DNA from 4 places in the Staphylococcus coagulans genome. Region 1 is predicted to be linked to each of the others. Evidence: predicted binding sites of a transcription regulator. Region 1 holds the regulator's gene; each other region holds the start of a gene.
The links. The regulator Rex, encoded in region 1, represses fermentation and respiration genes when NADH is low (regulators of the CRP and FNR family bind a similar motif). The targets are predictions, from matches to a motif close to TTGTGAAATATTTCACAA.
Positions count from the first base shown of each region.

Region 2: the regulator Rex is predicted to act here: its motif matches at 3,659-3,676, upstream of KM149_RS05525 (citrate synthase).
Region 3: the regulator Rex is predicted to act here: its motif matches at 3,110-3,127, upstream of KM149_RS02590 (nitrate/nitrite transporter).
Region 4: the regulator Rex is predicted to act here: its motif matches at 5,882-5,899, upstream of qoxA (cytochrome aa3 quinol oxidase subunit II).

Region 1 is NZ_CP092966.1:910,001-918,597, forward strand. Features, by position in the region: gene rimI (ribosomal protein S18-alanine N-acetyltransferase) at 1-311, shown strand, start outside; gene tsaD (tRNA (adenosine(37)-N6)-threonylcarbamoyltransferase complex transferase subunit TsaD) at 304-1,332, shown strand; gene KM149_RS04150 (ABC-F family ATP-binding cassette domain-containing protein) at 1,781-3,724, opposite strand; gene KM149_RS04155 (redox-sensing transcriptional repressor Rex) at 3,877-4,515, shown strand; gene KM149_RS04160 (YeeE/YedE family protein) at 4,808-5,890, shown strand; gene KM149_RS04165 (sulfurtransferase TusA family protein) at 5,915-6,139, shown strand; gene KM149_RS04170 (sucrose-6-phosphate hydrolase) at 6,537-8,024, shown strand; gene agrA (quorum-sensing response regulator AgrA) at 8,082-8,597, opposite strand, start outside.
Region 2 is NZ_CP092966.1:1,167,574-1,176,170, reverse strand. Features, by position in the region: gene pnpS (two-component system histidine kinase PnpS) at 1-102, opposite strand, end outside; gene KM149_RS05535 (response regulator transcription factor) at 103-807, opposite strand; gene icd (NADP-dependent isocitrate dehydrogenase) at 1,159-2,421, opposite strand; gene KM149_RS05525 (citrate synthase) at 2,466-3,584, opposite strand; gene pyk (pyruvate kinase) at 4,053-5,813, opposite strand; gene pfkA (6-phosphofructokinase) at 5,833-6,801, opposite strand; gene KM149_RS05510 (acetyl-CoA carboxylase carboxyltransferase subunit alpha) at 7,472-8,416, opposite strand; gene accD (acetyl-CoA carboxylase, carboxyltransferase subunit beta) at 8,416-8,597, opposite strand, start outside.
Region 3 is NZ_CP092966.1:601,234-609,830, forward strand. Features, by position in the region: gene KM149_RS02575 (sensor histidine kinase) at 1-906, shown strand, start outside; gene nreC (nitrate respiration regulation response regulator NreC) at 919-1,569, shown strand; gene lepB (signal peptidase I) at 2,241-2,813, opposite strand; gene KM149_RS02590 (nitrate/nitrite transporter) at 3,242-4,411, shown strand; gene KM149_RS02595 (DUF3139 domain-containing protein) at 4,664-5,020, shown strand; gene KM149_RS02600 (lactate/malate family dehydrogenase) at 5,305-6,246, opposite strand; gene KM149_RS02605 (M42 family metallopeptidase) at 6,663-7,736, shown strand; gene KM149_RS02610 (DUF4889 domain-containing protein) at 7,826-8,182, opposite strand; gene KM149_RS02615 (YozE family protein) at 8,453-8,597, shown strand, end outside.
Region 4 is NZ_CP092966.1:1,836,745-1,845,341, forward strand. Features, by position in the region: gene purK (5-(carboxyamino)imidazole ribonucleotide synthase) at 1-380, opposite strand, end outside; gene purE (5-(carboxyamino)imidazole ribonucleotide mutase) at 367-849, opposite strand; gene folD (bifunctional methylenetetrahydrofolate dehydrogenase/methenyltetrahydrofolate cyclohydrolase FolD) at 1,057-1,914, shown strand; gene KM149_RS08755 (glycosyltransferase) at 2,273-3,790, shown strand; gene KM149_RS08760 (globin domain-containing protein) at 3,896-5,041, opposite strand; gene KM149_RS08765 (immunoglobulin-like domain-containing protein) at 5,266-5,598, shown strand; gene qoxA (cytochrome aa3 quinol oxidase subunit II) at 6,123-7,223, shown strand; gene qoxB (cytochrome aa3 quinol oxidase subunit I) at 7,226-8,597, shown strand, end outside.

The DNA.
Region 1 (8,597 bases):
ATTTTGTTGTAGAGTTCGAAGATAAAATAATCGGTTACCTAGGCTTATGGATTGTTGTTGACCAAGCCCAAATTACAACAGTTGCTATTGATCCGGACTATAGAGATTACGGATTAGGTCAATTATTATTAAAATATGTTATTAATTTTGCGTCTTCAATCGCAACGGTAATGAGTTTGGAAGTGCGTGAAGATAATCATGTCGCGCAGCATGTTTATCAAAAACTTGGTTTTGAATATGGCGGTAAAAGAAAAAATTATTACGGTGATGGAGAGGATGCGTTAGTCATGTGGGTGAGTTTAAATGACTGAGAATACAACGATTTTGGCACTTGAGACAAGTTGTGATGAAACAAGTGTCAGTGTAATAGAAAACGGAACAAAAATTTTAAGTAATAGTGTGTTAAGTCAAATTGACAGTCATAAACGATTTGGCGGTGTTGTCCCTGAGGTCGCAAGTCGTCATCATGTTGAAAATATAACATTAATCATTGAAGATGCATTGCAACAAGCAGACAAATCAATGGACCAGATTGATGCAGTGGCTGTAACGCAAGGCCCAGGTCTTATTGGTGCGTTACTTGTGGGTGTCAATGCTGCTAAGTCACTAGCTTTTGCTAATGATAAACCACTTATACCTGTCCATCATATTGCGGGGCACGTGTATGCGAACCAACTTGGAACAGGATTGAAATTCCCATTAATTGCATTAATTGTTTCGGGTGGACATACGGAGCTTGTCTATATGAAAGATCATTTACAATTTGAGATTATTGGTGAAACACGAGATGATGCAGTAGGCGAAGCTTATGATAAAGTCGCACGAACAATTGGTTTACCTTATCCCGGAGGCCCAGCGGTTGATCGATTAGCAACGCAAGGTGAGGACACATATCAATTTCCTCGTGTATGGTTGGAGCCTGAGAGTTATGATTTTAGCTTTAGTGGTTTGAAAAGTGCAGTGATTAATAAATTGCACAATCTAAAGCAAAAAGGTGAGCAAGTGATTCCTGAAAATGTTGCGACAAGTTTTCAAAACAGCGTAGTGGAAGTGCTCGTTGGAAAAGCAATGCGTGCTTGTGAAGATTACAATGTTAAACAGTTGATAGTAGCTGGAGGTGTAGCAAGTAACAAAGGGCTTCGTAAAGCTTTAGAACAAGCTACGCGTGAAATAGGCATAGAACTCGCTATTCCAGAACCACGTCTATGTACGGATAATGCCGCAATGATTGGAGCAGCAGCTCATTATATTTATGAAAAAGGAATTCGGGGCGACATGGCTTTAAATGGTAAAAGCAGTATGGATATTGAAATGTATTTAGATCATGAATAATGAATGTTGCACGTTTTTAAACAGCAACCTTATTTTGAGGGTGAGACAACGAAATCAAACGATTTCTGTCTCTCCTTTTTATGTCAAAAGAAAAGTGATATATTCTAATCACCATTAAAATTTAGATGCTTGTCTATATAGATGTATAACTATAAACAACTTAAATCTTCACATTTTAAGCTCACTTTTCTGATTGAGCAAAAGTCAATAGAGAACATGCGTACTTATGCACAAGTTGTTAAGAACCTGTGCATAACATTGGCGTAAAATCGGGGATAAGTTGTATATAATTGTGCATAAGGATAGAATATTCTAGCTTTTAACTTGTGGATAATGTGGATAACTTTGTGGATAGTTGGTGTTATGCTATTTCATATGTGGACGAAATGTAAACAGTAGGTGATTAAAAAAATAAACCGAGTAGAAAATTTTACTCGGTTTACTTCATTTAATCTTCATATTCAGTTAACAAAAGTTGTAATTCTTCCCAGTTTGTCATCACTTGTTCTAATGCTTGTTCGATTTTTTGACGTTCTTCAGCTAGAGATTGTGTTTTTTCGAAATCATTAATGACAGCTTCATCTGTCATTTGTAAATCAATCGCTGCAATCTTGTCTTCTAACTCAGAAATTTGGCTTTCGTCACTTTCAATCTGGCGCTCTATTTTACGCTTTTCACGACGAAGCGTCTTTTGATCTTGATAAGTCGTTGGCTGAGTACTTGAATCTACTTCTAACGTCGCTTGATTTTGTTGGTTATCATATGCAGCAAGTGCTTGTTGTTGCTCTAACTTTTCCAAATAGTATTGATAATCCCCTAAATAAAGCGTGCCACCTTTTTCGTTTAAATCAAAAATTCGATTCGCCAATTGGTTGATAAAATAGCGGTCATGCGAAACAAAAATGAGTGTCCCTTGGAAATGTTTTAAAGCTTGCTCTAACATCTCTTTAGAATCAATGTCTAAGTGGTTTGTCGGTTCGTCTAATATGAGCACATTGTTACGTTCTAACATGAGTAATGCCAATTGCAAGCGTGCTTTTTCACCGCCTGATAAATCATTGATGACTTTTAATACGTCATCTTGCGTAAATAAAAAGCGTCCTAAAACGGCACGCACATCTTTTTCAGGCATTTGACGATATTGGTCCCACACAAAATTCAAAATAGTTTTGTTTGAACGAAATTCTGCTTGTTTTTGATCATAGTAGCCAATTTTAAGATTTGCACCATCAATCACTTGCCCCGATAAAGGTGGAAGGCGTTTGGCTAAAGTTTTAATTAAAGTAGATTTACCTATCCCATTAGGACCGATAATACCGATATGATCCCCTTTGTTGATTTCAAATTGTATGGGTTGCGTAATAGGGGAGACATATCCAATCGTTAAATCTTGAATGTGCATGACATCATTTCCAGTATTGCGATCAAAATCAAATTGAATGTTCGCACTTCTAGCGTCTAACATCGGCTTTTCAAGGCGTTCCATTTTTTCTAAAACTTTTCTACGGCTTTTAGCCATACCACTCGTGGAAGCACGTGTAATGTTTTTTTCCACAAAAGTTTCAAGACGTTTAATTTCATTTTGTTGTCTTTCATATTCAGCTAAACGCTTTTGATAATATTGATCTCTTAATTCGATAAATTTAGCGTAATTTCCGACATAATGTTTAACTTCACCTAATGAAACATCGTAAATTTGAGTTACGATTTTATCTAAAAAGAATCGGTCGTGTGAAATAATAACGATAGCGCCTTTGAAATATTTTAAATAATCTTCTAGCCATTCTGTTGTGGCCATATCTAAATGGTTCGTCGGCTCATCTAAAAGAAGGAGATCAGGTTCGCTTAATAACATTTGTGCTAATGACAGACGTGTTTTTTGTCCGCCGCTAAAATCATTAATCGGACGATGATAATCTGCTTCACTAAAATCCAGTCCATTTAAAACAGTTTTAATTTTACTTTCATATTGATAGCCTTCAAGCTGTTCAAATTCATTTGAGAGCTTTTCATATTGATCAATATGCGTTTTATATTCTACTGACTCATACATATCCGCATGAGCTGCAAGCCAATCGGTTTCAACTTTCATACGCTCTGAGATGGATTGAACATGCGCAAACGGTTTGGCCATTTCTTCGAAGACTGTGTTTTGGGTATTTAATGTCATTTGTTGTGTCAAATAGCCTAATTTCAAGCCTTTGATTTTAGAGATATGGCCGGAATCATAGTTTTCAACACCAGCGATGATTTTCATCAATGTTGATTTACCCGCACCGTTACGTCCTACAATGCCAATTCGTTCGCCGGTTTTTACTTCAAAGTTGACGTCTTCAAAAATCTCTTCACCATCAAACGATTTGGTGACGTGACTTAATTGCATTAAAATCATATGGCATGCTCCTTTCATTCTTAATTATTGTACAATAAACGCAATATGTATCAAGCACTTAATGTTTTCATAACCATAAAATTAAGTTATAATTATTATCACATACTATGTATATGAGTGCACGCATAAGAAAGACTACGGAGGACTTTAAAATGGGAAAAGAAAGCAATAAAATTCCTAGAGCGACCTTAAAACGTCTCCCTTTATATTACCGATTTGTCAATATTTTAAAGGCTAAAGGTGAAGATCGTGTGAATTCAAAAGCGATAAGTGAAGGCTTAAATATAGATTCTGCAACAATTCGCCGAGATTTTTCATATTTTGGAGAGCTTGGGAAAAAAGGTTATGGTTACAATATTGATAGTCTATTGGAATTCTTCAAATCTGAGTTAAGCGATTCTGATGAAATCAAAATAGGCATTGTTGGCGTAGGGAATTTAGGTAAGGCACTAATCACTTATAACTTTTCAATTCACGATGATATGACCATTACTGAAGCCTTTGATATCAGTGAGGAAATCATTGGTACACAAGTGGGTGATGTGACGGTAAAATCAATGGACGAGATAAAAAGTACCGTTGAAGCTGAAGCGTTAGAAGTCATTATTATTGCTACACCAGGAAGAGTAGCACAAGAAGTGGCCGATGCACTTGTAGATGCAGGTGTGAAAGGAATACTTAATTTTACACCGAAACGTGTGCACGTACCTCAATCTGTACAAGTACATCAAATTGATTTAGGTGTGGAATTACAATCATTATTATTCTTTATGAAAAATTATAATGGTTAACCTTTTATGAAAATTATCCATACATACAAAAAGATTTGTTTGGATGAACTGTAAATTAAAACATAGCACTATGAAGAGAGTATAAAAGTCTAATGATAATATTAGATTTTATACTCTTTTTTTATTGCGCATAGGTCAGTTCTAAAGCATGTATGTTTAAATATACAAATGTATTCAAATGAACTTGAGAAAAAATATATGTTTTTATATTTATTTTTAAAATGTACTTGAAAAATAAGGTCTTATTTTTTATAATACCTATAATGTTAATCGGATATAGGGGGTAGGAATATTGATTTGGACCGTGATAAGTGGATTGATTGTGGGAAGTTTACTTGGTTTCGTAATGCAACGTACGCGTTTTTGTTTGACGGGTGGCTTTAGAGATATGTATGTTCAAAAAAATAATAAGATGTTTTATGCGTTGCTTATTGCGATTAATATCCAAGCTATTGGCTTATATATATTAACTTCATTGGGTGTTATCACGATAGATAATGGGACATTTCCAATTGTAGGAACGATTGTTGGATCATTTATTTTTGGTATTGGGATTGTACTCGCAGGAGGTTGTGCCACTGGGACATGGTATCGTGCAGGGGAAGGTTTAATTGGCAGTTGGATTGCACTTTTCATGTATGCACTATTTGCAGCAATCTCTAAATATGGCGTTCTGTTACCACTGAAAGATACAATTAATCAACAAACCGTTTATGAAGCGGATATGGCGACATCTACAGGGGTACCAAGTTGGATATGGTTAATCTTATTAACTGGTGTTACGCTATTTTTGGTTATGACCACGTTGAAAAAGCCAAAATCAAAAATCGCTATACCAAAATTAAAACCACGCTATACTGGGGTACGTCACTTTTTATTTGAAAAGCGATTTCATCCTTTTGTTGCAGCGATTGCGATAGGTTTCATTGCACTTATCGCTTGGCCAATGAGTATTTCAACAGGAAGAGAAGGTGGGCTAGGCATTACGACACCATCTGCGAACTTAATCGCCTTTTTAACAACAGGAAATGTTTCTTTCATTGACTGGGGTGTTTTCCTCGTTTTAGGTATTTTTGTAGGATCGTATATTGCAGCACGTGGTTCAAGAGAATTTAAATGGCGTTTACCAGATATTAAAACAATACGTAATAGTGTTATTGGTGGTGCATGTATGGGATTTGGTGCAGCGCTCGCAGGTGGATGCTCAATAGGTAATGGTTTAGTTGCAACTGCTGCATTGTCATGGCAAGGTTGGATAGCTTTAGTGGCTATGATTTTAGGGACATGGTTTATGAGCCATTTCTTATTTGTGAAACCTTTAAAAGCAGCGCGTCAACAACAAACGCATACATCACCACAATCTGTTAATATTTAAAAATGAAACGAAAGGAGCTTCACAATGTTATATGAACTCGGTACAGTGGGCATGGTTTGTCCATTTCCTTTAATTGAAGCACAGAAAAAGATGGAGGAATTAGCACTAGGCGATGAACTGAAAATTGACTTTGACTGTACACAAGCCACAGAGGCTATTCCCAATTGGGCAGCAGAGCAAAACTATCCAGTGACTGAATTTGAACAAATAGATTATGCGTCTTGGACGATTACGGTTCAAAAGGCGTAAATGATAGCACGTTCAATAATAATTGAATAATTTATATGGTATAAAGCAGTTGAGGTATATCTCAGCTGCTTTTTGTACGATATCATATTTTAAAATATTAAGATAAAGCAATATAAAAGAGTCTAAGGTCTTAATTTTAGGACATGCTTAAACATTTTTATGATAAAATAGCTACTGAGATCATATGGAGGAGCTAAGATGGGGACAGCTTACTTTTCCAATGCAAATTAAAATCATGATGCTCAAACGTAGCGTCTTTTTTATTTTTACATAACTCTAACGTGTTTAACGCGTCGTATCATAGTAACAGCAAATCATCAAAATAAGCGCAAGGTTTGGTTTATATGTAACAACAGGTGGCATATATGATCAGCAGTATGAGATAAGGAGGATACATATGGAACAATGGAGTCGCGAAATGCGATATCGTAAATATGAGGAAGTAGATGAAAAGGAAATTTTAGCATTACATGAAAAAGTAAAGTCTTCTCCATATCGTCAAATTTTTCATATTCAACCACCTACAGGATTACTCAGTCATCCGAGTGGTTTAATTTTTTTTAATGGCCAATATTATATCGCACATCAGTGGTTTCCTTTAGGGCCAGTAGATGGCTTAAAATATTGGAGACAACTAACAAGTGATAACTTAGTGACTTTCAAAGATAAAGGTGTGGTTTTACGTCCTGACCAGACATATGACAGTCATGGCATACATAGCGGCAGTGCATTTTCTTATCAGTCGTCGCTTTATTATATGTATACTGCAAGCCATAGAGATGAGAATTGGGAGCTTAAAAGTAGCCAAGTTATTGCTAAGGTACAAGACGATGGAGCAGTAGAAAAATTATCTCCGCCGGCAATTAGTACGCCACCTGAAGGCTATACACAGCAGTTTGGAGATCCGAAAGTATTTAAAAAAGGGGAACAATTATATGCTGTGATTGGTGCACAGCGTGAAGATTTAACAGGTTGTCTTCTCATGTATGTCGCAGATCAACCAGAAGGACCTTGGCATTTTAAAGGTGAAATAAAAACGCAATTACAGAGTTTTGGACATATGTGGACTTCACCAGACTATTTTCAAATTCATGGAAAAGATATTTTCCTATTCTGCTCTGAAGGTGTGGAATCTGATCAATATCAAAATACGTATTTAAGTGGCTATATCGTAGGGACATTAGATTTTGAAACACTCGTATTCGAACATGGTGAATTTCAAGAATTAGATGCAGGTTTTGATTTTTATGCACCGCAAACGATAGAGGATGAAGCGGGGAGACGCGTTTTAATAGGATGGATGGGTATACCTGATGTAGAGTACCCAACAGATGCCGATGGTTGGACACACTGTCTAACACTTCCTCGAACATTGACTATTGAAAATCAAATATTGAAACAAAAACCACATATGCATTTGAGAAAGTTGCGCAGTAACGAAGAATCAGCGCTAGGCTACGCTAATAAATTTATTAAACAGCTCCATCCCTATGAAGGGGTCCAGTATGAACTAGTCGTTGATATTTTAGAAAACGAATCTTCTGCTTTTGAATTACAGTTACGTGCTTCTAGTCATGAATCGACTGTCATTCGTTATGAGACAGCAACGAAAGAAGTCATACTTGAGCGTTTTGATAGTGGCGCACTGCCATTTCCGGTAGAAGGGACATCAAGAAGTACACGTTTAAACTCAGAGTTAAAACAATTGCGTATTTTTGTAGATACATCGAGTATCGAAATCTTTTGCAACGAAGGCGAACGTGTGTTAACTTCACGTATTTTCCCGAAAACAACATCGAATAAAATTAAGGTCGTTACGGATTCGGGGCAAGTCTATTTAAAAATGACTAAATATGATATTGCGACAGAAATGACAGAAGAATAATCTAAAAATAAATACAATCCAATAAAAAAACAAGCAGGTGATTCTTTTCCTGCTTGTTTATATTTTCTTTAAATTACGTACTGAAACATAACAAAACTCTTCATTTTTAAAATATGCAATGCGTTCTTTAGAATCCACACTACTTATGTTATGTCTGTTGAGTACAAAACTGTTATGACATCTAAAAAAGCGATCATCAATTTGCGCTAACTCTTTGAGATTGCCATAAAATTCGATTTGGCGATTATCTAAATGTGCAATCAAACGATGTGATTTAGGTGATGATTCAAAAAACATCACATCATCATATTGAACATAAACAGAATTGCTGCCGCGTTTCAGTTCTAATGTTTCAACAGTTTTATCTTTCGTTAATAAATCTAAACGTTTTAATGCAGTTTCTAAACAATCAACAATTCGTGTACGTAATTCTTCAGGATCGTCTTTAAAAATAAAATCCATCGCTGCAACTTTGTAAACAAATGTCAAATAAGTCAATTCAGTATGGCTTGTTACAAAAATGATATTACCAACAGGGTCATGCTTACGAATCTCACTTCCAAGTTTAATCCC
Region 2 (8,597 bases), 260 kb from region 1:
CTTTAAATAAATGCTATTATGCACGATAAATCCTAATAAAAGAAAACTTACAACAGTGATCGTTGTAAGTATAATTAAAAGCTTGTGATAAAATTTTATCATTTATTTTGGTCGCTCCAATTTATACCCTAAACCACGTACTGTTTTAATCAACTGGGGCTGTTTCGGATTCTCTTCAAGCTTATCTCGTAAATGACTAATATGGACATCAACAATTCTAGAATCACCCGCAAATTCATAATTCCAAACTGAATTCAGCATATGTTCACGTGTAATGACACGGCCTTGTCGTTCGACTAAATATAATAATAATTCAAATTCTTTAGGTGTTAATTCTAGTAATGTATCATTACGATAAACTTCAAAAAAGTCTGGACGAATTCTAATATTGCCAATGACAATATCTTCATCCTCGTCTTCATTTTTTACAGAATCAACGACAGATGAACGACGCAAAATCGCTTTGACACGTGCGACAACTTCTCTTGGTGAAAATGGTTTGGTCATATAATCATCTGCACCTAATTCAAGACCAAGCACACGATCAAATTCGTCATCTTTTGCAGTTAACATTAAAATGGGAACTTGATTTTTATCTGATCGAATCGTTTTGCAGACTTCTATACCGTCTTTTTTTGGTAACATGACATCTAAAACAATTAAATCAGGCTTTGTTTCTTTTTCTTTTTGCAATGCTTCCTCACCATCTTGGGCAATCTCAACTACATACCCCGCTTGCTCAAGATTATATTTTAATAATGTTACGATTGATTGTTCATCATCAACGACAAGCACTCTTTGAGCCATACATCTACCTCCTTATGATATTAATTTCATTATAACTTAAAATGAACCCAAAAATAATATATAGTTAAGTAACTTTACAATAACTTAATGTAACGTTAATAATTTCAATATAAAAGCGGTTCGTTATATATGGATACATTAAATAGAACTTTTTACACTTTATAATAAGCGCGATTAATGAAACTTACTTTCGCTATACAAATACTTTAAGTAAATAATAATGATGGCATTGAAACGAAATAGAGCGTCTCATTAAAGGTTGAATTCGAGTCACTAAAAAAGGAATCAAACGAGATCTTCATTATTAGATTGAAGTCTCGATCTGATTCCCATTGTATATCATCTTATTGATTAAAGATTTTTAATTAATTCGTCTGCAAATTCAGATGTTTTAACTTCAGTTGCACCTTCCATCAAGCGTGCAAAATCATAAGTTACAACTTTAGAAGCAATTGTTTTTTCAACTGCTTGCGTAATCAAATCTGCAGCTTCTTGCCAACCTAAATGTTCTAACATTAATACACCTGATAATAATACAGAAGAAGGGTTAACTTTATCTAAGTCTGCATATTTTGGTGCTGTTCCGTGCGTTGCTTCGAAAATAGCATGACCAGATTCATAGTTAATGTTTGCGCCTGGTGCAATACCGATACCTCCGACTTGTGCAGCAAGGGCATCAGAAATATAGTCACCATTTAAATTCATTGTTGCCACTACATCATGGTCAGCTGGACGTGTTAAAATTTGTTGTAAGAAAATATCCGCAATGGAGTCTTTAATAATAACTTTACCGTCTTTTTCAGCTTGATCTTGAATACGGTTAGCTTCATCTTTACCTTTTTCATCAACTAAACGGTCATATTGTTGCCAAGTGAAGACTTGATCACCAAACTCTTTCTCTGCTAAATCATATCCCCATTGTTTAAAGGCACCTTCAGTAAATTTCATGATATTCCCTTTATGCACAAGCGTTACAGATTTACGTTGATTGTCTAAAGCGTATTGAATCGCAGCACGTACTAATCGTTCAGTCCCTTCTTTCGATACAGGCTTAATACCAATACCAGAAGTTTCAGGGAAGCGAATATTTTTTGCGCCCATTTCATTTTGTAAGAAATCAATTACCTTTTTAACTTCATCTGTACCTTCTTTGAATTCGATGCCTGCATAAATGTCTTCAGTATTTTCACGGAAGATGACCATATCTGTATCTTGTGGTCGTTTCACTGGTGATGGCACACCTTGGAACCAGCGTACTGGACGTAGACATGTAAATAAATCCAATTCTTGGCGTAATGCAACATTCAATGAACGGATACCTCCGCCGATTGGAGTTGTTAAAGGTCCTTTAATCGCTATCAAGTATTCTTTGATTGTATCAAGCGTTTCAGAAGGTAACCATTCACCTGTTTGATCATATGCTTTTTGTCCTGCTAGCACTTCTTTCCATGAAATTGCTTTTTCTCCAGAATATGCTTTTTCAACAGCTGCATCAATAACACGACTCGCTGCTTTCCAAATATCAGGCCCGATACCGTCACCAATAATAAATGGAATGATAGGTTGATTAGGGACTTGTAAACCATTATCCGTTTTTACGATCTTTTCACTCATTGTTATATACCTCCGAATTTTAAATCATCTTAAATGCAATAGGTTTAGCGTTCTTGAATTGGAACATATTTACGATCAACTTCACCCACATAAGTTGCACGTGGACGCATAATTCTATTATCTCTAAGTTGTTCTAAAATATGTGCAGTCCACCCTGAAGTACGACTGACTGCAAAGATAGGTGTAAAGAGATCATGTTCTATCCCCATACTATGATAAACAGTCGCACTATAGAAGTCTACATTAGGGAGTAGGCCTTTTTCTTCTTTCATAATATCAGCAATTTTAACTGACATTTTGTATAGATCACTTTGACCTGTCTCATCCGTAATTTTACGACTCATTTCTTTTAAATATTTGGCGCGTGGATCACCATTTTTATAAACACGATGACCAAATCCCATAATTTTATCTTTGTTTTTAAATGCTTTTTCTAGATAAGGTTCAACATTATCAATAGAGCCGATTTCTGTTAACATCTTCATTACACGTTCATTTGCTCCACCATGTAAAGGCCCTTTAAGTGAACCTACCGCTGCAGTGATACCTGAATACATATCAGATAATGATGATACGGCACATCGTGCTGTGAAAGCAGACGCATTTAATTCATGATCAGCATGTAAAATTAAAGCTTTATTGAAACCTTCAACTTCAACATCTGTCGGTTTTTCGCCACGTAACATATATAAAAAGTTTGCTGCATAGCTTAATGATGCATCCGGTTTTACAGGTTGTTTCCCATCTCTTACTCGAGCAAATGATGCAACAAGTGACGCAATTTTTGCTTGAATTCGAATCGCTCTTTCTTGCAATGCTTCTTCCCCATTATCGTCCGCATTTTCATCAAAATGAGCGAGATAAGAAACTGACGTACGTAACGCCGTCATTGGATGTACCTCATCTGTCGTATATTCTTCAAAATGACTGTACATTCTTGGATTTAAAGTCATATACTTAAATAATTTTTCTTTTAATTCAGATAATTCTTGTTCTGTAGGTAATCGATAATTCCACAATAAGAAAATAACCTCTTCGAATTGTGCATTTTCTGTCAGGTCATCAATATCATAACCTGCATAAGTTAATTGACTGTCAATAATTGAGCTGATTTTAGTTTCAGCAGCGATTACCCCTTCAAGACCTCTCATTAATTCTGCCATATGAATTTCCCCTTTACTTTATATTCGTTCTTTGTAATGGCTTTCATATATTATTATAGCCAATATGAAGCAATTTGTGAACATTTTAAGAACGGTCGTATTTAAAAATAATCTTATTTCAAACTCAGAAATATATATTTCATATTTTTCGAAAACCCTGATATAAAACGTTTTCTTTTGTCTTTTCATCCGTAATCATTACATCAATTTACGATTATTTGCATTCCTTATCATTCATAATAAAAAGATTTGATGACTTGGATTTATTAAAATTTCACGCTTTAAGTGCAATATCACTTTTTATGTAACTCTTAAACAAAAACAAAAGGACGAAACTACGGTCTAAATTTTATATTTAGATACCCTAGTTTCGCCCCCACAAACACTCGAAATAATTAATATCGGTTATCGATTTAAAAAATCATCTCGCTGTGTTCCGTTCTTACTTATTGCGAATTCTATTTAATTTTAAAGTACGTTGGCATAACCTTCATAAACTTTACCTTGCGCTGCATCTACCGTTACTAAAATACCACTTGGGATCGTTTTAGCTACATCTTCAACGCCTACTACAGTTGGAATACCTTTTTCTAACCCTAAAATCGCACTTGAAGATGTTAAACCTGCTTCTTCTGTAACGAGCGCGACTGCTTGATCTAAATAAGGCACCATTTTTTCATCAACTGAAGGTGTTACGATAACAGCTTGCTCAAGATTTTGTCCCTCTAATTCTGATGCATCATTCACAACTACTGTTCTTCCAACAGCTGAGTTACGTCCGATACCTTGCCCGTTTGCTAAATCTTCACCGATGAGATGTAATTTCATTAAGTTTGTAGTTCCTGATTCACCAGTCGGTACACCTGCTGTGATGATGATTAAATCACCTTTTTCAACACGTTCTGTTTCAATTGCTGTTGCAACTGCATTATTTAACAACTCATCTGTTGTGTAGTTACCTTCACGTACAACAGGATAAACGCCCCATACAAGCGTACATTGACGTGCTGTTGTTGCGAATGGTGTCACTGCAATAATGTCTGATTTTGGTCTGTATTTTGAAATAGTACGTGCTGTTGTACCACTTTCAGTAGCAGCAACGATTGCGTTTACTTTTAGGTTCAACGCTGTGTGTGCAGCAGAAACACCAATTGCATTTACAAGTGAAGTTTCTACAAGTTTTGTACGATCTGATAAGAGCTTTTTATAATCTTGTGCTTGCTCAGCAGCGTATGCAATGTTATTCATCGCTTTAACTGCTTCTTCTGGATAAGCACCTGCAGCTGTTTCACCAGATAACATAACCGCATCTGTACCATCGTAAATAGCATTGGCAACGTCTGAAGCTTCAGCTCTTGTCGCACGTGGATTGCGTTGCATTGAATCTAACATTTGCGTTGCAGTGATAACAGGTTTACCTAATTTATTACATTTACGGATTAAATCTTTTTGAACAATTGGTACTGTTTCTGGTGGAATTTCAACGCCCATGTCGCCTCTGGCTACCATTAAACCATCAGAAACTTCAAGAATTTCATCTATGTTGTCAATACCTTCTTGGTTTTCAATTTTAGGAATAATACTGATTGTATCGTTTTTCACTTCTTCTAAAATTCTACGGATTTCTAAAACGTCACTTGAACGTCTTACGAAACTTGCAGCAATAAAGTCAACATCTTGGTCAATACCAAAGCGAATGTCCTCTTCATCTTTTTCAGTAATACCTGGCAAGTTCACACTCACGCCTGGTAAGTTCACACCTTTTTTATTTTTAAGTTCACCAGTGTTAAGAACTTTACAGTGTACTTCACCCGCAGCGTGATCAATTGATTCAACTTCTAATTCAATTAATCCGTCATCTAATAAAATAAATGAACCGATTTCAATATCATTAATTAATTCTTCATATGTGACAGAGAACTTTTCCGGTGTACCTTCTACTTCATGCATACTTACTGTAACATGCGAACCTTTTTCTAATGTAATCACACCATTTTTCATATTGTGCGTACGAATCTCAGGTCCTTTCGTATCAAGTAAAATACCAATGTTTTTTTCTAACTTTTTCGCTACTTTACGAATTGAACGGATACGTGCTGCATGCTCATCATGAGAGCCATGAGAAAAGTTTAAACGCGCCACGTTCATGCCGGCTTTCATTAACTTTTCTAACATATCTTCTGATTCTGATGCTGGTCCAATCGTACAAACGATTTTAGTTTTTTTCATTTGGAAATGCCTCCTAAAATTAAATAGATAATTCTTTAGTTAATTCTAACATGTGTTGATTAATTTGATGCTCGGTTGAATTGAATATCGTATCAAAATCTGTCGCTGTAAGGCGGTTATCTTTAATACCAACGCCCTTCGCTGTTTCACCATCCATAAGAAGCTCAACAGCAAAACCACCTAGTCTAGAAGCGAGTACACGGTCGACACCTGTAGGGCTACCTCCACGTTGAATGTGTCCTAATACAGATACACGTGCGTCTACATTGATGAATTTTGTCAATTCACCAGCACATGCTTGGCCTGTCATACAACCTTCTGCAACAATGATAATGGAATGCTTTTTACCTCTATCGATACCTTTTTGGATTTTTTCAGCAATGTCTTGAATATCAACTTTTGTTTCTGGTAAGATGATTGTTTCAGCCCCTACTGCTAATCCAGACCATAAAGCAAGGTCACCACAATTTCGCCCCATAACTTCTATGATAAATGTACGCGCATGGCTTGAAGCGGTATCACGAATCTTATCGACAGACTCTATAATTGTATTCAGTGCTGTATCAAATCCAATTGTAAAGTCTGTACCATTAATGTCATTATCAATCGTACCTGGAATTCCAATCGTTTGGATTTCTTTACATTCTTCACTAATACGTTGCGCACCACGGTAACTACCATCACCGCCAATGACAACGAGCCCTTCAATGCCTCGTTTTTTAAGATTTTCGATTCCTTTTTGACGTATTTCTTTTTCTTTGAACTCTGGGCAACGTGCTGAATATAAAAATGTTCCTCCACGTTGAATTGTATCACCCACAGTACCAAGCTCTAGTTTGCGAATATCATCATTGATAAGGCCTTGATAACCTTGATAAACACCATAAACTTCAATATCATGATAAATCGCTTTTCTTACTACAGCACGAATTGCTGCGTTCATCCCTGGAGAATCTCCACCACTCGTTAAAACTGCAATTTTTTTCATGTAGACATACCCTTTCTTGCATAGTTGTTAAGTTAAAAATACCATAATTTGATGAAGCATTCCATCAAAAAAAGGTACAAATAAAAATGAAAACGGTTTTTTAATATGAATTCATGAATCCGCCACAAATGGCGTTTTCATAACATTTTCATTTAAAAATTAACCAAGTTATAATTCAATTTTATTTTATATTACGACTCCATTTTTGGTATTGCCAATTTAATGTTTAGTTGATGCAATTAGGTGTAAATTTAATATAAAAACAGTAACAAGTGAACTGTATATATTTACTAAGATAAAAGTGAGTACTTCTTAAAAGGTATTTCAGATTATCTCATTTGCCTCTATTACGTCACCTGTTGTCAAGAACAACTGTACCGTTCAATAGTGTAACTTTTTTAATTGAGCGCTTCAAATAATAAATATAATTAAGCCAAATCAAAATGAGAGATGTGTTCCCTTAAAGTACTTAATCAAGATGAAATTGAAATACAATGGTAAATAACTGCATATTTACTTTAAAAAGTTAAAACCCGAGGTTTCTTTAAAAAATCATCTCGGGTCTTATCTCAGATTTATCCTATTCAAAATTTCTACAATGACACAATAATTATCGTTATACAAACTTCACATTATCTGTATACTTTAAATTCAAAATAAACGATAGATTTTATTCTACAAAAGATCCAATATTTCGGAACTTCTCGAAACGATTCTCTTTAATCGCTTCAGGCGTCATATTTTCAAACGACTTTAAATGGCGCGTGAATTTTTCTTTAATGCTTTTACCTAAAGCTTCCGCATCGTGATGTGCACCACCAAGTGGTTCTTTGACCACTTCATCAATTATATTAAGCTCTAATAAATCATAGGCCGTAATTTTCATAGTTTCCGCCGCAATTTTCGCTAAAGCACTATCTTTCCATAAAATGCCAGCTGCACCTTCAGGAGATATGACAGAGTATGTACTATTTTCTAACATTAATAATCGGTTACTCACACCTAGACCAAGTGCACCACCACTTCCTCCTTCTCCTATAACAATAGAAATCACAGGAACAGTGAGGCCCGCCATATCGACCAGATTACGTGCGATGGATTCACTTTGACCGCGTTCTTCGGCAGCTTTACCTGGATAAGCACCTTTCGTATCGATAAATGTAAAAATCGGACGGTTGAACTTTTCCGCTTCTTTCATCAACCTTAAAGCCTTACGATAGCCTTCTGGATGAGCCATACCGAAGTTACGATAAATATTATCTTTCGTATCTTTCCCGCGTTGATGTCCAATTACTGTTACTGGACGGCCATCTAAATAAGCTAATCCACCGATAATCGCTGGATCATCTCTGAAATTTCGATCACCGTGTAATTCAATGAAATCATCAAATATAAATGGAATATAGTCCAAAACAGTGGGTCTCTCAGGTAATCTTGCTATTTGTACACGATCCCAAGGTTTCAAAGATGTATAAATTTTTTCTTTTTCTGTTTGTAATGCTGCTTCAAGAATCTCAATTTCATCAGACAAATCAACATCATTTTTTGCCTGAGTCTCCTGTAAAGATTCAATTTTGTTCATAATATCTTGAATTGGTTTTTCAAAATCAAGCATTACTTTTTCACCTCACGATGCATATCAAATAATGTAGCAAGTGTTTTTTTCATTTCGCTACGGTGTACAACCTTGTCCAATTGGCCATGTTCCAATAAAAATTCAGCAGTTTGAAAATCATCAGGTAGTTTTTCGTTAATCGTTTGTTCAATCACGCGTCGACCTGCAAAGCCAATCAGAG
Region 3 (8,597 bases), 310 kb from region 1:
GATAATGATATGAGTGGTATTTCTAATACAATTTGTGGACGTTGTGAAGGATATACCAATGAACATGATTTGCGTACATGTCAAAACTGTTTTTTACATTCAGAAACGTTAGGTAATACGACTTTTCAAGTTTTTATGAAGACGACTGACAATAAAATTGAGCCTTTTACAGCCACATACCAAACGATTGATGAAGCCCAACAGATTAAGGCGTTTACTTTACAAAATGTCACAGCACAACTACAAAGACAAGAAGAACTTTATCAACGTAATATGATTCAAAAGACGATTGCAGCACAAGAAAATGAGCGGAAACGTATCTCTAGAGAACTACATGATGGTGTAGTTCAAGAGTTGATTAATGTGAATGTTGAAATGCGCTTGCTCAAATATCAGCAAGATATGGATTCTTTATTAGCAAACTCTAGAAATATTGAGGGCTTGATGACAAAATTAATTGATGACATTCGAAATTTATCATCAGAGTTGCGTCCTTCCTCCTTAGATGATTTAGGGTTAGATGCCGCTTTTAAGTCTTATTTTAAGCAACTTGAAAATAATTATGGATTAGTTGTGAATTATCACTTTGATATTGAACCAGAACGTTTTGATACTGAAATCGAAACCGTTGTCTATCGCATCGTTCAAGAAGCAGTTTTCAATGCGATGAAATATGCAGATGTTGATGATGTCGATGTCATCTTACGAAAAGACCAAAATTATCTCTATGCTGAGGTTTCAGATCAAGGTTTAGGTTTTGAACCGAGCGATTCGCCTAAAGGGTCTGGATTAGGCTTATATGGGATGTATGAACGTGCTGAGTTGGTCAACGGGCATTTGAATATTGAAACGCAGAAAGGTAAAGGCACCATCGTATCGCTCGAAGTACCAATTAGTCAAAAGTGAGGGGAATAAAGCATGAGAATCGTAATTGCTGATGACCACGCCGTCGTACGTACAGGCTTTTCTATGATACTTAACTTTCAAGAGGATATGGAAGTCGTAGGGACGGCTGCCGATGGCGTTGAGGCGTATCAAAAAGTGATGAAATATGAGCCGGACGTACTCATTATGGATCTCAGTATGCCACCGGGTGAATCAGGATTAATTGCGACGAGTAAAATCTTAGACAGTTTTCCGAATACTAAAATTCTGATATTAACGATGTACGATGATGAAGAATATTTATTCCACGTCTTGCGAAGCGGGGCAAGTGGCTATATTTTAAAGAATGCGCCAGATGAACAATTATTGTTAGCGATTCGCACAGTCTATCAAGGGCAAACTTATATTGATCCTAAAATGACTACGTCTTTAGTTAAAGAATTTGTTCAATCTTCACAGGATGAATCGTACTCAAATGATCCATTCAAGATTTTATCGAAACGTGAACTTGAAATTTTACCGTTAATTGCCAAAGGATATGGGAATAAAGATATTGCTGAAAAACTATTTGTCTCTGTTAAAACAGTAGAAGCACATAAAACACGTATTATGGATAAACTTAATTTAAAATCAAAACCAGAGCTCGTGGAGTATGCATTAAAGAAAAAGCTATTAGATTTCTAGTCGACGAAAATGAAGTGTTTTTTGAAGCATAAACAATTCCAATATACGGAGCGATTTTGAATAATCAAAAGGTGTGTGTAAAAAAGTTCGGCACATCAATTACAAAATAAATAGCGCTAAGATGATTTTTAATAGAAAATTGTCTTAGCGCTTTTTATATGATGAAACTTCGTATTATATGACTTCGCTTTCCGAGGGGACAGCCTCAGCCTGTAGTCTTCGGCTCGTCGTAAATACTTCGTTTCTGCAAGTTACCATTCACTATTATAATTTTAAAAAATAAGTCACTTTCGTATCATTTAATTAATAACGACAAAAAATCCACGATATTTATCCATATCATAAACGTTTAGAATTTAAAAGATATACATATCAAAATAAACGATATTTAATTGATAATACATTTACTTTGATACATCCCTCTAATTTTTACAGTTTTGACTTTCTAAAAAACTTTCATTGTCTCCTAAAATTGTCCTCTATACCTTCATGATTAAGTAATGATTGCCACAATGAACGAGACGCTTGAGGGAAGAGCTAAAGTCGAAAATCCAATTTGGCTTCATCAATTTTCAGCTTCAATTAAGCCAAATTTAGTTGAGACTTCAGCCCCTAAGCAAGCGAGTTCATGTAGGCAAGGTTATCAAAAATTTGAAATGTCGGCTCTTTTGTTATTTAAATGTGTCAGGTTTAAAGCCAAATTTTATTCGGTTGAAAGGCCAAACTCTTACGGTTACTTTACCTACAATCTGTTGTTCTGAAATCAGACCCACTTCAGGACGTCGACTATCAATACTATTTTGGCGATTATCCCCTAATACTAAGTAGCGATGTGCAGGGATTTTAGCCTCACCTTGCGCATTTTTTAAATCCTCCACATTAAAATCTTCGGTCAAAAAGTCCCCAATTTTGTACTTTTTATTAGAATCCAAATAGGGTTCTTTTATTTTTTTACCGTTAACGTAAAGTTGATCGTCTTTATATATCACAGTGTCTCCTGAACGACCAATCAATCGCTTAATAAAGTCTTTATGTTGATTCTCATGAAAGACAATGACATCACCTCGATTGAGATGGTTCAATGACTTTGAAATCTTGCTGACAATGACACGATCTTTATCGTGAAAAGTGGGAAACATAGATTGCCCTTTAACGGTATAGGGTGTTCCAATAAAAGTTCTAATCAATAACACAATCGCAATGGCACTGACAATTGCGATGAGCCACTCAACTGTTTTTTTCAATCAATGCACCTTCTTTTTAAAATATAATTGCATGTTGATTATTGAAGTCATTCTCTATTACAAATGAGTATAACATACTCCTACACACGTCCCTATTTGATATCCTTTATTTTATAAATTTTTTGTCTTTGCGAATTGATTTAGCTAGGTAAAAAAGCTATTTATGAGATGCCTGATTGTTAAACGTAAAGTGATGTCAATCTCGTCTTAATCCTGATTTTGTCTAATTTTCAACAATGCTTATACATCAATTTCAGGTTAGGGGATACCCCACACTGCGTATAGGGGAAGTCCTTATGTTATAAATTTCACAATAAAGTTAAACTATATTTGAGTTGGAAATGTTTAAATTATCATTTTATCAACGCGTAGAGAAAATTTAGTGAATTTGATTCGAAATGGAGTCAAACGAGAAAGGTGAATGATCAATGAATAAGTCAAAAGCGGGTTTACAATTAGGGCTTCAAACATTGAGTTTAGTGGCAGGGTTTATGGCATGGAGTATTATCGCACCATTGATTCCTTTTATTTCGCAGGATGTTCAAATCTCGAGTGGTCAACTTTCAATTATTTTAGCCATTCCAGTTATATTAGGCTCCGTCTTGCGTGTACCGTTTGGTTATTTAACGAATATCGTCGGTGCCAAATGGGTATTCTTTACAAGCTTTTTAGTATTACTCGTGCCTATATTCTTATTAAGCCAAGCGACATCTCCAGGGGCACTCATGTTTGCAGGCTTTTTCCTTGGTGTTGGTGGGGCAATCTTCTCAGTAGGGGTAACCTCATTACCTAAATATTTTTCCAAAGATAAAGTGGGGCTTGCGAATGGGATATATGGTATGGGTAACCTCGGTACTGCAGTATCTTCATTTTTAGCACCTCCTATTGCAGGTTTGATTGGTTGGCAAAATACAGTGCGTAGCTATTTAATTATTATGGCTGTATTTGCAGTCATCATGTTTTTCTTAGGTGATGGCAATGAACCAAAAGTCAAAGTGCCTTTAGTCGAACAATCAAGAAAGTTAATGCGTAATTACAAACTTTATTATTTAAGTTTTTGGTATTTTATTACATTTGGTGCATTCGTGGCTTTCGGTCTTTTCTTACCGAACTTCCTTGTTCAAAACTTTGGTATTGATAAAGTAGATGCAGGGATTCGTACCGGAGTTTTCATTGCATTAGCAACATGTTTACGACCACTTGGTGGTATTTTAGGTGATAAGTTTAACGCTGTCTCTATGCTGAAAGTATTCTTTTCAATTATGATTGTAGGTGCACTCATTTTAGGTATTTCCAGTCAAATTTTATTATTTACAATTGGATGCTTAACAGTGAGTATCTGTGTCGGTATCGGTAATGGTTTAGTGTTTAAGCTCGTTCCACTATATTTCACAACAGAAGCTGGCGTTGCGAATGGTATTGTCTCAATGATGGGCGGTCTTGGAGGCTTCTTCCCACCATTAGTGATTACAGCGGTAACGTCGCTCACAGGTTCAAGTCATCTCGCCTTTATATTCTTAAGTATTTTTGGGGTTGTGGCATTATTAACAATGTTTAATTTATCTAAACGCGAACAAGCAGTGTCAACAGTTGAATAATCTAACTTTTTAAATGATAATCGAATGATTTAAAACGTCTTTGAAACGGGTGACAGCTCGTCTTTAAAGACGTTTTTATATGTGAAGCATAGTGAAGCTTAAGTTTTATTTTATGATGGCTCATGGTGAAATCCCAATTTGGATGCCGATTGTATTATGACTTTTATGTGACGACAAATACTGAAAGTAATGTAAGAAAAAGATTTGTGATAAGATGTATAATAAGATTGTAATAAGGTGGAGGCACATGAAATGGCAAAGAAAATTTTAAAACTCGTTTTGGCTTTAGTGTTGTTATTTGTAATTGTCGCAGCTGGCTTTTTTGCATATAAGGGTTATCAAAAAAGTCAAAACTTAAAGCTAATCGATCAGTATTTAACTGAACATCATTTGAGCGATAAAGTTATTAAAGAGAAGTCTGAGTATGATCCAAGAAAAGGTGTGTTTTATAAAGAATTAACCTTAAAAGGTGACGAAAAAAATACATATATTGCGCAGCCTATTCATCTCAAGCGTGGCTTTTTCTTACAAGGCTTCGATTCAAAAACGAAAAAGCATGATAAAAAAGCGAAATACAATTATTTCAATGAAAATTATAAAATGAAATAATGGCAATTCAAGGTCGTTGATCAAGCAAAGCACTGAAATCAGTTCTGGATTTCAGTGCTTTTTAATGAAGACGTGAGTTAGAGCGGATATTTTAAATCTACTTTGCATGTAATTTGTACTTTAAGTGACAAAATGGTGCAGTTGAATCAATATTTTTAAAAAGAAAAGGCAGTTGATGACGTTATGCACGTAACCTTTAACAAAAGTTTAGCATCGTGTGTCATCTCTGCCTAAATAAATGAATTTCAAAGGGCAATCAGTGCTGTCTGAAAAGATTGCGAGACTTAATCTGTGACAGACGCAATTGTTGATTGAATATATTGAACAGCATGATCAAGTGCTTGTTTTTCTTCAACGTCTAGTGCGATTGGGAAGACGGTTTGATGACCCTCTTTATTAACAAGTGTCGGAAGGCTAAATGCGACATTTTGGTAATCATAAACGTGCTGATGCACTGTCGAAATAGGTAAAATACGATTTTCATCATAAAGAATGGCTTCTACAAGATCGATTGTTGCGCGAGATATGGCAGAATTCGTCCAACCTTTATTGCGCATCACGTCAAATGACACTTTGTCAATTTCATCGCGAATCTTTTGTTTCGAGATGGCTTGCGCATGGCTCAGTTGTTCATATTCATCAAGGGGCATCCCTGCAATACGGACACGGCTCCATACCGGCACGGTTGTTTTACCGTGTTCTCCAATAACGAAAGCTTCTACACTTTTCGGATCAACGTCGTAGTGGTCTGCAATCAATGTACGGAAACGAGACGATTCTAATAATGTGCCTGTTCCCATAATTTTTTCATGTGGATAATCATGTTGTATTTCTGCTAAATAAGTCATCGTATCTACAGGATTTGAAATCATAATAATATGTGGTGAGGTTGTTACCGCAGTAATGTCTGACATAATCTCTTGAATGATTGCTGCATTGCCGGATGTTAACTTTGTGCGATCCGCCATATCTGCTGTAGAAGGGACGCTCGCAGAGATGATGATCATATCAACATCATCTAAATCTGTGTAATTCCCTGCTTTTATTTTCGTATGATGTGTCCCACTGTAAGATTGGAAATGGCGATGATCCATTGCCTCTCCTTCCGCACGATTCAGATTGGTATCAATTAAGATGATTTCTTGAAATAGGCCTGTATATTGAATGTCCGTTAATACTTGGCTCCCTACACGACCAAGTCCAATTAAAGCGACTTTATGTGTCATGATTTGACCTCCTTATCGATGTATCATATTGATGATGCGCATGACGCATATGAAAGCGAAGATGTCATGAATAAGCAAAATTTTTAGTGTGTACCGTTTAAAATTTGACATCGTGTATATGCGATTGCACGCATGCTAAAAGCTAGTTAGACATGCCACTTATTGTTGAAAAAACGTTGGATTTCCATTGATGATTCTTTAATTGAAAATAATGATGATATCAACTGAATCCGATTCGCAAAAGGCATGTCAACAATTTGTCTTTTATTTCAGAAATTTCTAGATACCTCTAGTATATACTTTCAAAATTCTTCTATGCAATGAAAAACAAAAGTTGCGCAATGCTTAAATCATACTTTTGTCAGAAAAGTTTGTTAAAATTAAATAGAATTTAATCTGAAAGGGGTTTAATATAGATGAAAAATACAAAAGACTTATTAAAAAAATTAACAGATCTTAATGGAATCGCTGGACATGAACATCAGGTTAAAAAAGCGATGATTGAATTATTAGAACCCAATAGTGATGAAATGATCTATGATAATCTCGGTGGTGTCTTTGGTAAGAAAAAGAGCCAGTCTGGTCAACGTACAATTATGATAGCAGGACATCTTGATGAAATTGGTTTTATGGTGACTAAAATTGAAGCGCAGGGCTTTATTCGATTTACACCAATAGGAGGATGGTGGAACCAAGTGATGTTATCCCAAAAAGTGACAATCACAACGGATGAAGGACGCGAAATACGCGGCATCATAGGTTCTAAACCGCCACACGTTTTAGGTGCAGAAGAACGTAATAAACCTGTCGACATGAAGCATATGTTCATCGATGTCGGCGCAAAAGATAAAGAAGAAGTTGAAGCAGCAGGTATTGAGGTGGGTAACATGATTACGCCTTATTCAGAATTTGAAACGCTCTTAAATGAAGATTATGTAACTGCAAAAGCATTTGATAATCGCTTTGGATGTGCTCTGGCAGTCGATATATTAGACGAATTGAAAAATGAAGCACTCGATATTAACTTAGTTGCTGGTGCTAATGTCCAAGAAGAAGTGGGACTGCGCGGTGCTAAAGTAGCCGCGCATAAAGTGAAACCTGATTTAGCCATTGCGGTTGATGTCGGTGTCGCATATGATACGCCAGGGCTTGAAAGTGATGGCGATGTGAAAATAGGTCAAGGTCCAATTGTCTTAACATTAGATGCGACAAATATTGGTCATGTGGGGCTTATTCGCCATGTTAAAAAGGTCGCAAAAGCACACAATATTGAATTACAATGGGATTCAATGCCGGGTGGCGGAACAGATGCTGGGAATATGCATACCGCATTAGACGGTATTCCTTCTATTGCACTATCAATTCCGTTACGTTATATGCACTCAAATGTATCTGTAATTGACCAAAAAGATTATCAAAAAGCGGTTCAATTAGTGACAGAAATCATTCGTGCACTCAATGATGATGTTGTTGATGAACTCATTTGGTAATTAAATATAGATATTAAAGTAAAAAGCAATGAAGGAAATGGCTGAGAACATTTTCTTCATTGCTTATTATTGATGCGAAAAATATTAAATTAATGGTGATGCATATCCATGTTATGCATATCGTGAATTTTCATCATTAAGCCATGTGGAACATCATCATGTGATACGATTTGTTTTTTAACGAAATGATCAGGATCATCTTTTTTAGCTATTAATTTAACAAAGTCACCTTTTTTAGGTTGGAAATTATTATCCGTAGGGATTTTAACATTTTCTTTAACCGTCTTGTCAGATTCACTGATTACTTTTTCAGCTGTTGTGCTGTCTTTCATATAACCGTAATATATTTCTTTTTGACCGGAAAGCATCATCGCAACAACGACACCTAACGTCACAATTAGCATCGCAATAATGATGATAATACCAAGAGATTGTTTTTGCTTCATTATTTCTCGCTCCTTTATATAAAATGTATAGTCTAAATGTTGTATGAGGTGACTCGAAATTATCATTGTCAAATCTTTGTCACACTCTTATATTCCATTGTAGCGAATTCGTTTTAAGACAGAAAGTAAAAGTTAGAGTGAAATATGTCATTTTTGTGTCTTGCATTTATTTTGAAAAATTATATAATTAGGCTGTAAAAGATATATATTTGATTATACGTTCTAAAAGCGTACTATTCATTTTAACCTCAAAAAAGTAGAGGTGTTGTTATGAGTTTTTATGATTTTATGTTAGATTTTTTAGGCGATGATACACCTCTTGGGACGTTGGCTGCACATCTTGAAGAAGATCCCTCTTACCCTAGAGAGCTAATTCAGCCAGAAGATATTTTAGTTTACTTTAATCAACTTCATA
Region 4 (8,597 bases), 930 kb from region 1:
TGAACAAAAGGAACGACCTTTGCGCCTGCATTTTGTAAAGTTTGTTTTTCTGTTAAACGATCTTGAAGAAGTTGAATGGCTTGATAACCTTGAGGAACGTTGTAATTTTCTACAAGTTTTTGAAGTTGTTTGCCCGCAATATTTTCAAACTCGTAAGTGATAACGTCTGATTTTTCTCCTAATTGTGTTAATGCTGACATATCATCATAGGCAGCATGTATAAATTCATGTGCAACATATCGGCAAGGACAATTTTTATCTGGATCCAACACGACCACACGATACCCCATTTTTTGTGCAGATTGTGCCATCATCTTTCCAAGTTGTCCGCCACCAATAATGCCAACTGTTTGCCCAAAATGTAACTTATCGAAGGTCATTTTGCATCACCTCTACTTTTTCTACAAGCGATGCTTCGTAAGCGTTTAAACGCGCTTGAACTTGTTCGTCTGTCATACCAATCATTCGTGCAGCCAAAATCCCTGCATTTTTCGCACCTGCTTTGCCAATTGCCGTTGTAGCTACAGGTATTCCTCCAGGCATCTGAACGATAGAAAGTAATGAATCTAAGCCTTTTAAACTTTTTGATTCGATAGGCACGCCAATGACGGGCAATGTCGTCATGGAAGCGACCATACCCGGTAAATGTGCAGCACCGCCTGCACCTGCAATAATGACTGAATATCCATTTTGTCTTGCTTGACTTGCAAATTCGACCATCATATGTGGTGTGCGGTGTGCTGAAACGACTTTTTTATCATATGAAATTTCAAAATCATCTAACATGACACATGCTTCTTTCATTATTTCCCAGTCAGAAGAACTCCCCATTATGACTGCTACCTTCACTATGAACACCCTTTCAAAGATTTGAAATATTAATCTTAATAGTTGTATATTACAGGTATAGCATAACAAGCTCACATGCTTTTTTCAACGTAAAAATCGAACTTTAATACTTTTTTTAAATCTATATTTCGTATTTTGTTCGATTATTGGTATAATTACATTGAAATCATTCGTCATTGTTCGAATTATTATGAGGAGGCTATTTTTATGAGTGCAAAAATTTTAGATGGGAAACAAATCGCGAAAGATTATAGACAAGGTTTGCAAGATGAAGTAGAAAAATTAAAGGCGCAAGGGTATACGCCTAAGCTTTCTGTTATTTTAGTTGGAAATGACGGCGCAAGCCAAAGCTATGTCCGTTCAAAAAAGAAGGCAGCTGAAAAAATCGGCATGATTTCTGAAGTCATTCATTTAAATGAAGATACTTCTGAAGCGGATGTGTTGAAAGAGTTAGAACGTTTAAATCAAGACGACAGCGTAAGTGGGATTTTAGTGCAAGTTCCGCTACCGAAACAAGTGGATGAACAAAAAGTATTAGATGCCATTGACCCAGCCAAAGATGTTGATGGTTTCCACCCTATCAACATTGGTCGTTTATATTTAGATGAAGCAAAATTAATCCCATGTACACCACTTGGCGTGATGGAATTATTGAAACATGCGGACATTGATTTAGAAGGTAAAAACGCAGTAGTTATCGGCCGTAGTCATATTGTGGGTCAACCTGTAGCAAAATTATTAATCCAACAAAATGCAACTGTCACCGTTTTACATTCACGTAGTCAAAATATTAGTGAACATTTAAAACAAGCTGATGTCATTGTGAGCGCAGTTGGACGTCCTGGTATGGTGACACGTGATGACGTTAAAGCTGGTGCTGTAGTGATTGATGTCGGAAATACACCAGATGAAAACGGCAAGCTTAAAGGCGATGTAGAGTATGACGAAGTAAAAGAAATTGCAGGTGCAATCACACCTGTTCCTGGTGGTGTAGGGCCTATGACAATCACAATGGTTTTAAATAATACTTTAATTGCTGAAAAAATGCGTCGTGGCTTAGAATAAACTATCATAATTGATGAATTCTAAAGATTTGTTTGTTAGCGGTATATTTTTTCTTATTTAATAAGCTTGGACAAATCAAGTATTGATATATATAAAGAGGTTGGGCACGTTGCTCAACCTCTTTTTCTTGTATGCTAAAATACATATTATATTTTGTTATAATAATCCAATTCATTTTATAGTTGATTAAATACTAGTTATTTACTATAGAAATATAGTCTATTAAAAGTGTCAATCATTCAAATATCAAATTAATTTATTACAATTTACTAGAACTGTATACATCAAAGCAAATTGTAGTTAGAATATTTTCAAGGGCATTAATATAATTATTTTAACTAAAGGGGCATTTCCTAATATGATTTATACAATTACTTCTACTCTACCAAAAGAACATGGTGGTCGTACTAAGTCATTGTTACAAAGAATAGATCTACTCAAACAGCAATTAAACATCAATAATGTAATTTTGACGACAAACTATAATATTGAATATCCAGAAATCCAAAAAACGTTTATTGAAAATGGCATACTTGATCCGTCTATTACGCACGAAAACATCTATGATTGGTTATCTGGTTACCGTCTGTATGCCGTTAGACGGAGCCGTTTTAAATCAAAGCCAATCATAAATGAGACAGCTAGAGAAATCGAAGGACTGACTTCTAAAGTACCTAAGAAAGATAACGATATTGTGCGATACTATGATCAAGAACGCTATGTCCTTTACAGAAAATACTATGCACAATCAAACATCTTAGAATTAGAAGATTTTATGGATGATATCTCAAAGCGCCGTATTGAAAGACGTAAGTATAATCAGTACGGCTATATTCATCAAAAAATTGTCTATCATCCTAAGACTTTCGGTAAGCAAGTTGAAACATTTTATGATGGTTTAGGCTACCCATATTGCGTCAAATACTATACTTCAGATGAAAAACCTAAGCTAAGTCTCATCAAACTTGTTGATCAAGAAGGTCGACCTTATCGCTTTTTTGATAATGAAAAAGCATTATTTCGTTATTATTTTGAAAGTAAGTTCCAAGACGATGACATTGTTTTCAATGATGCGCGTTTATTGGACAGACCTTTATTATTCAATAAAAAGAAGACTAAAAACATCCTCGTTTTCCATAATACGCATTTACAAAATGATGATACAAGCGTACTCAAATCTTATCAATTTGCATTAGAAAATAGTAACGCTGTATTCAAATATTTAATCCTTACAAATCACCAAAAAGAAGACATTCAAGCAAAATATGGCATTTCAAATGATAAATTCATAGTCATCCCTCACTCTATTGATCACACAGTTTCTAACAGCGTTGAACATGCACGTAAAGACTTTGTTTTTATCGGAAGATTTGGCGTACAGAAACAATTGCCCCATCTCATTCGTGCCTACAAATTATTTAAAGATAAGGGATACGAAGATAAACTCCATCTTTACGGTAAAGATGAAGATGGTCAGCTAAAAATGATTGAAGCTTTGATTAAAGAATTAAATTTAGAAAAAAGTGTCGAAATTAATGGCTTTACTTCAAATCCATTAGACGTATTTTCACGTTCTAAAGCTTCTTTACTGACAAGCCTGCATGAGGGATTTGGTCTTACAATTATGGAAAGTATCAAAACAGGATGTCCTGTCGTTTCATATGATGTGAAATATGGACCTAGAGAAATTATTGATCATGGGGCAAACGGTTATTTGGTCACACCACAAAATATAGAAGAATTTGCTTCTAGAATGGAAGATATTGTTAACCAACCATTACAAAATGTGCAGTTGACAAGTAGATTATACCAATCTACAGCCATTGAAAATTATAAAACCCTTTTTAATTCTCTTGGCTATACTTATAAAAAATAATATACCTCAATCGCGTTAACTCACGATTAATTTATGCTCTTTCTAAAAAAGCGATGAAGAAGCAAGCCACTAAGCCCTTCTTCATCGCTTTTTATTATTTATTTTTTATACATTAACACTTAAACGTGGTACAAATGTTTCAAAGTGAACTTGATTTTGATCTACGCCTAAATCATCTAATGTTTTAATAATCGATTGTAAAAATGGTGTTCCCCCACATACATAAACTTCTATTTCATCTGAAAGATATGTTTTAAGTTCATCTGCTTCTAAATAACCTTCTTTATCTTTAATATGAATATGAAGGTGTGCATGGGGCGATTTTGCTGTTAACGCTTCTAATGTGTCTTTAAAAGCAACATCATTTTCTGTCGCAGCGACATGAATCATTTGTGCTGTACCTTGTGATTCAATCACTTGTCGATACATGGAGACTAAAGGCGTCACACCTACGCCTGAACCGATAAACAATTGAGGCTTTTCAGAATGATGTACTTTAAATCCTCCCACCGGGGCAGATAATAAAATCGTATCTCCTTCTTTAAATTCTTCATGTAATACAGTCGAAACTTCACCCTCATGTGTATCACTCACTTCATGTCTTACCCCAAATGTCATGAAGTCTTTATCACCATCTACAATGGAATAGTGACGTTTTGCTCTATAGGGTAATCTTTCACTTTCAACATCTACTGTGATGTATTGTCCTGGTACGAACTGGCTTAAATCTTGTGTCTCTGAAGTCACTGTAAATGCTTTAATATTATGTGTTACTTGTTCAATATGCGTAATTTTAAAAGGTTTGAAGCCATCCCAAGCCATGTTTTCATAGATTTCTTTTTCTACTCCGATGAAAGCATCTGCAATCACGCCATAAGCTTTTGCCCAAGTTTGAATAACTGGATCATCTTCTTCTAGTCCAACTATTTCTTGAATAGCAGCTAATAAATTTTCTCCTACAATCGGATAATGCTCAGGAAAAACTTGTAACGCACAATGTTTATAAGCGATTTCTTTAACAATAGGTAAAATCGGTGTGAAGTCCTCAATGTTCATCGCTGCTGCTAAGACAGATTGTGCAAGCGCTGTCGATTGAAATCCTTTCTTTTGGTTCGTTTGATTAAACATATTGCGCAATTCAGGGTGTTGGTTAAACATTCTATTATAGAAATTTGATGTGATTTCTGTTCCTCTCTCTTTTAAAATCGGTACAGTTTGCAAAATAATTCCTTTTTCTTCTTGTATTAACATAAATCCTCACTCCTGTTTAATATTTGCATTGATTCCTTACTCAAACATTTGACTTATGTCAAAAGTAAATCAATCTTACACTTTGATACAGCCATTCTAGAAAAATATAACATATTCTCATTGATGATAATTAGGTCCATAGATGGATAGCAAAATTCTCTGAAGAATGTATAATACTTAATGTGAATACCATAACAGTTCAATGAACGGAGGGCCAAAATCTTATGAACAAACTACTTCAATCATTATCAGCTATCGGTGTATCAGCGACACTTGTCACACCACATCTTAATGCAGAGGCTACAACAAACACGATTCCCTCTTTTAAAGGTATAAAAGACTCGGTCATTCAAGTGGGCGAAAAATACAACCCTCTTGAAGGTGTGACCGCTTTTGATAAAGAAGACGGCGACTTAACAGATAAAATTAAAGTAAATGGTCATATCGATACAACTAAACAAGGTACATACGAACTTCAATACCAAGTTGCCGATTCAAACGGTGCCATTGAAACTTCTTCGAGAGTAATCAAAGTTGTAGATGCACCCTTAAAATAATATTTGTATCCATAGTTCCGAACAACGAAAAGTGATCATCAATACTTTTTCCTGATGTGAAATTTATTATGCACTAAAAATAATATTGATGCGCTATGCTATTCCCATAAAGAAGAGAGAGATAAAATAGACACTTAAAAACTGTATTTATAAATCTTTCTCTTTTTTTCATATCAACTACTTCGTATTTTAAACTTTTTTCCACAAATTTTAATTAGCACTTTCCCTACATCTATTCTTCAAATCCCCCTTTTTTAATTCCATAAAAAATAGCTCGAAAAGTTTGTGAAAAAATAAACATTACCTTTTTCTTAATTAAATCTTAATTAAATAAGTAGAAATAGAGACTTTTCACAAAATGTACACATAATTTTAATAATGCCCTGAAGCCCTATCATGCCTTGAATATCAAGGCTTTCATGTTTTTTCATTTATTGTTTTTTCAAAATGGCACTTGTAAATATCATATATTATTTTAAAATTAGTATAAGCCCTACAATTGTAGTATTAGGAGGTCAAAAAAAGTGTCAAAATTTAAGTCTTTGCTTCTAGCTTTCGGAACATTGTTTTTGCTTGCGGGCTGTTCTGATGTAGAAGTTCTAAACGCAAAAGGGCCAATGGCCAGCGACCAAAGGTTTTTGATTATTTATTCAATCATCTTTATGGTTGCCATTGTAGCTGTGGTACTTATCCTATTCGCGATATTTACGTTTAAGTATCGTTACAAAAACACAAGCGAATCAGGAAAAATGCACCACAACGTTATTCTTGAGACAGTATGGTTCATCATCCCTGTGATCATTTTAATTGCATTAATGATTCCAACTGTTAGAGCCTTATATGAATATGAGGAGCCACCTAAAGCTGAAGATGACCCAATCGTCATTTACGCAGTGAGTGGTGGATACAAATGGTTCTTTGCTTATCCGGATGAAAAAATTGAAACGGTTAACCACATTAAAATTCCTACTAACCGACCAATTACTTTCAAACTTCAAGCAATGGACACAATGACAAGTTTCTGGGTTCCTCAATTAGGTGGTCAAAAATATGCTATGACTGCCATGACAATGGAGTGGACTTACCAAGCTCACGAAGAAGGTACATATCGTGGACGTAACTCAAACTTTAACGGTGAAGGCTTCTCTCGTCACACATTTAACGTAGAAGCTGTGAGTCAAAGTGAATATGACAAATGGGTAAAAGAAGCGCAATCTGAGAAAAAAATTGATCAAGATACGTTTGATAAACAACTTTTACCTATCACTAAAAACAAAGAGCTTACTTTTAGTGGCACACATATGGCATTTGTGGATCCTGCTGCTGATCCAGAATACATTTTCTATGCTTATAAACGATTCAACTACGTACCAAAAGATCCAAACTTCTATGATGATACTAAAGGCGTACTAAGTGAACCGAATAAGCCAGCACGTAAACCACAAATTACAAATGCGAACTACGAACGACATGGTATGAAAGCTGCCATTCTGAAAAACGACGAGCCATATAGTCGTGCATTCATGAAAAATGAAAAGCATACTATGGACGAAATGGAATCAATGCATGAAGGTGCCAAAAATGCTGAGGCACATAAAGATCATAAAAGTGGAGGTGGACATTAATGTTGAACTTTCCGTGGAATGAGCTTTTAGTAAACGGTAACTGGATGATTACATTGGCTCAAATTGCAGCGCCGTTTCTTGTTATTGGTGTTGTTGCTGCCATTACTTACTTTAAGCTCTGGGGATATTTATATAAGGAATGGTTCATGTCAGTCGACCACAAAAAGATTGGTTTAATGTACTTAATCTGTGCTGTTTTAATGTTTGTACGTGGTGGTATTGATGCAATCCTATTACGTATTCAATTAACAGTACCAGATAACCCATTCTTAGAATCAAACCATTATAACGAAATTTTTACAACGCACGGTGTAATCATGATCATCTTCATGGCAATGCCACTTGTTATCGGTTTAATGAACATCATTATTCCATTACAAATTGGTGCACGTGACGTTGCATTCCCATTACTTAACAACATTAGTTTTTGGTTGTTCGTAGCAGGTATGCTATTATTCAACCTTTCATTTATCGTCGGTGGTTCACCTGCAGCAGGTTGGACAAACTACGCACCACTTGCGGGTGAATTTAGTCCTGGACCAGGTGTAAACTACTACTTAATCGCGATTCAAATTTCAGGTATTGGTACTTTAGCAACAGGTATTAACTTCTTCGTTACTATTATTAAGCTAAAAACACCAAGTATGACATTTATGCAAATGCCAATGTTTGTTGTAACAACATTTATTACTATGTTAATTATTATCTTGGCATTCCCTGCATTAACAATCGCACTTGCGTTAATGACTGCTGATAGAATCTTTGACACTGCATTCTTTACAGTAGCCAATGGCGGTATGCCAATGCTATGGGCAAACTTCTTCTGGGTATGGGGGCACCCTGAGGTATACATCCTTGTCCTTCCGGCATTTGGTATTTATTCAGAAATTATTCCAACATTTGCACGTAAACGTTTATTCGGACACCAAAGTATGGTGTGGGCAACAGCTGGTATCGCATTCTTGAGTTTCTTAGTTTGGGTTCACCATTTCTACACAATGGGTAATGGTGCTTTAGTTAACTCATTCTTCTCAATTACAACAATGTTAATCGCTGTTCCTACAGGTGTGAAAATCTTTAACTGGTTATTCACATTGTACAAAGGCCGAATTACTTTTGAATCACCTATGCTATTCTCATTAGCATTTATCCCTAACTTTACAATTGGTGGGGTTACAGGTGTCATGCTTGCGATGGCATCCGCTGACTTCCAATACCACAACACATATTTCTTAGTGGCCCACTTCCACTACACAATTGTTGCTGGTGTTGTATTCGCATGTTTCGCAGCTATGATTTTCTGGTATCCAAAAGCAATGGGATACAAATTATTTGAGAAACCTAATAAATGGTTCTTCTGGATCTTTATGATTG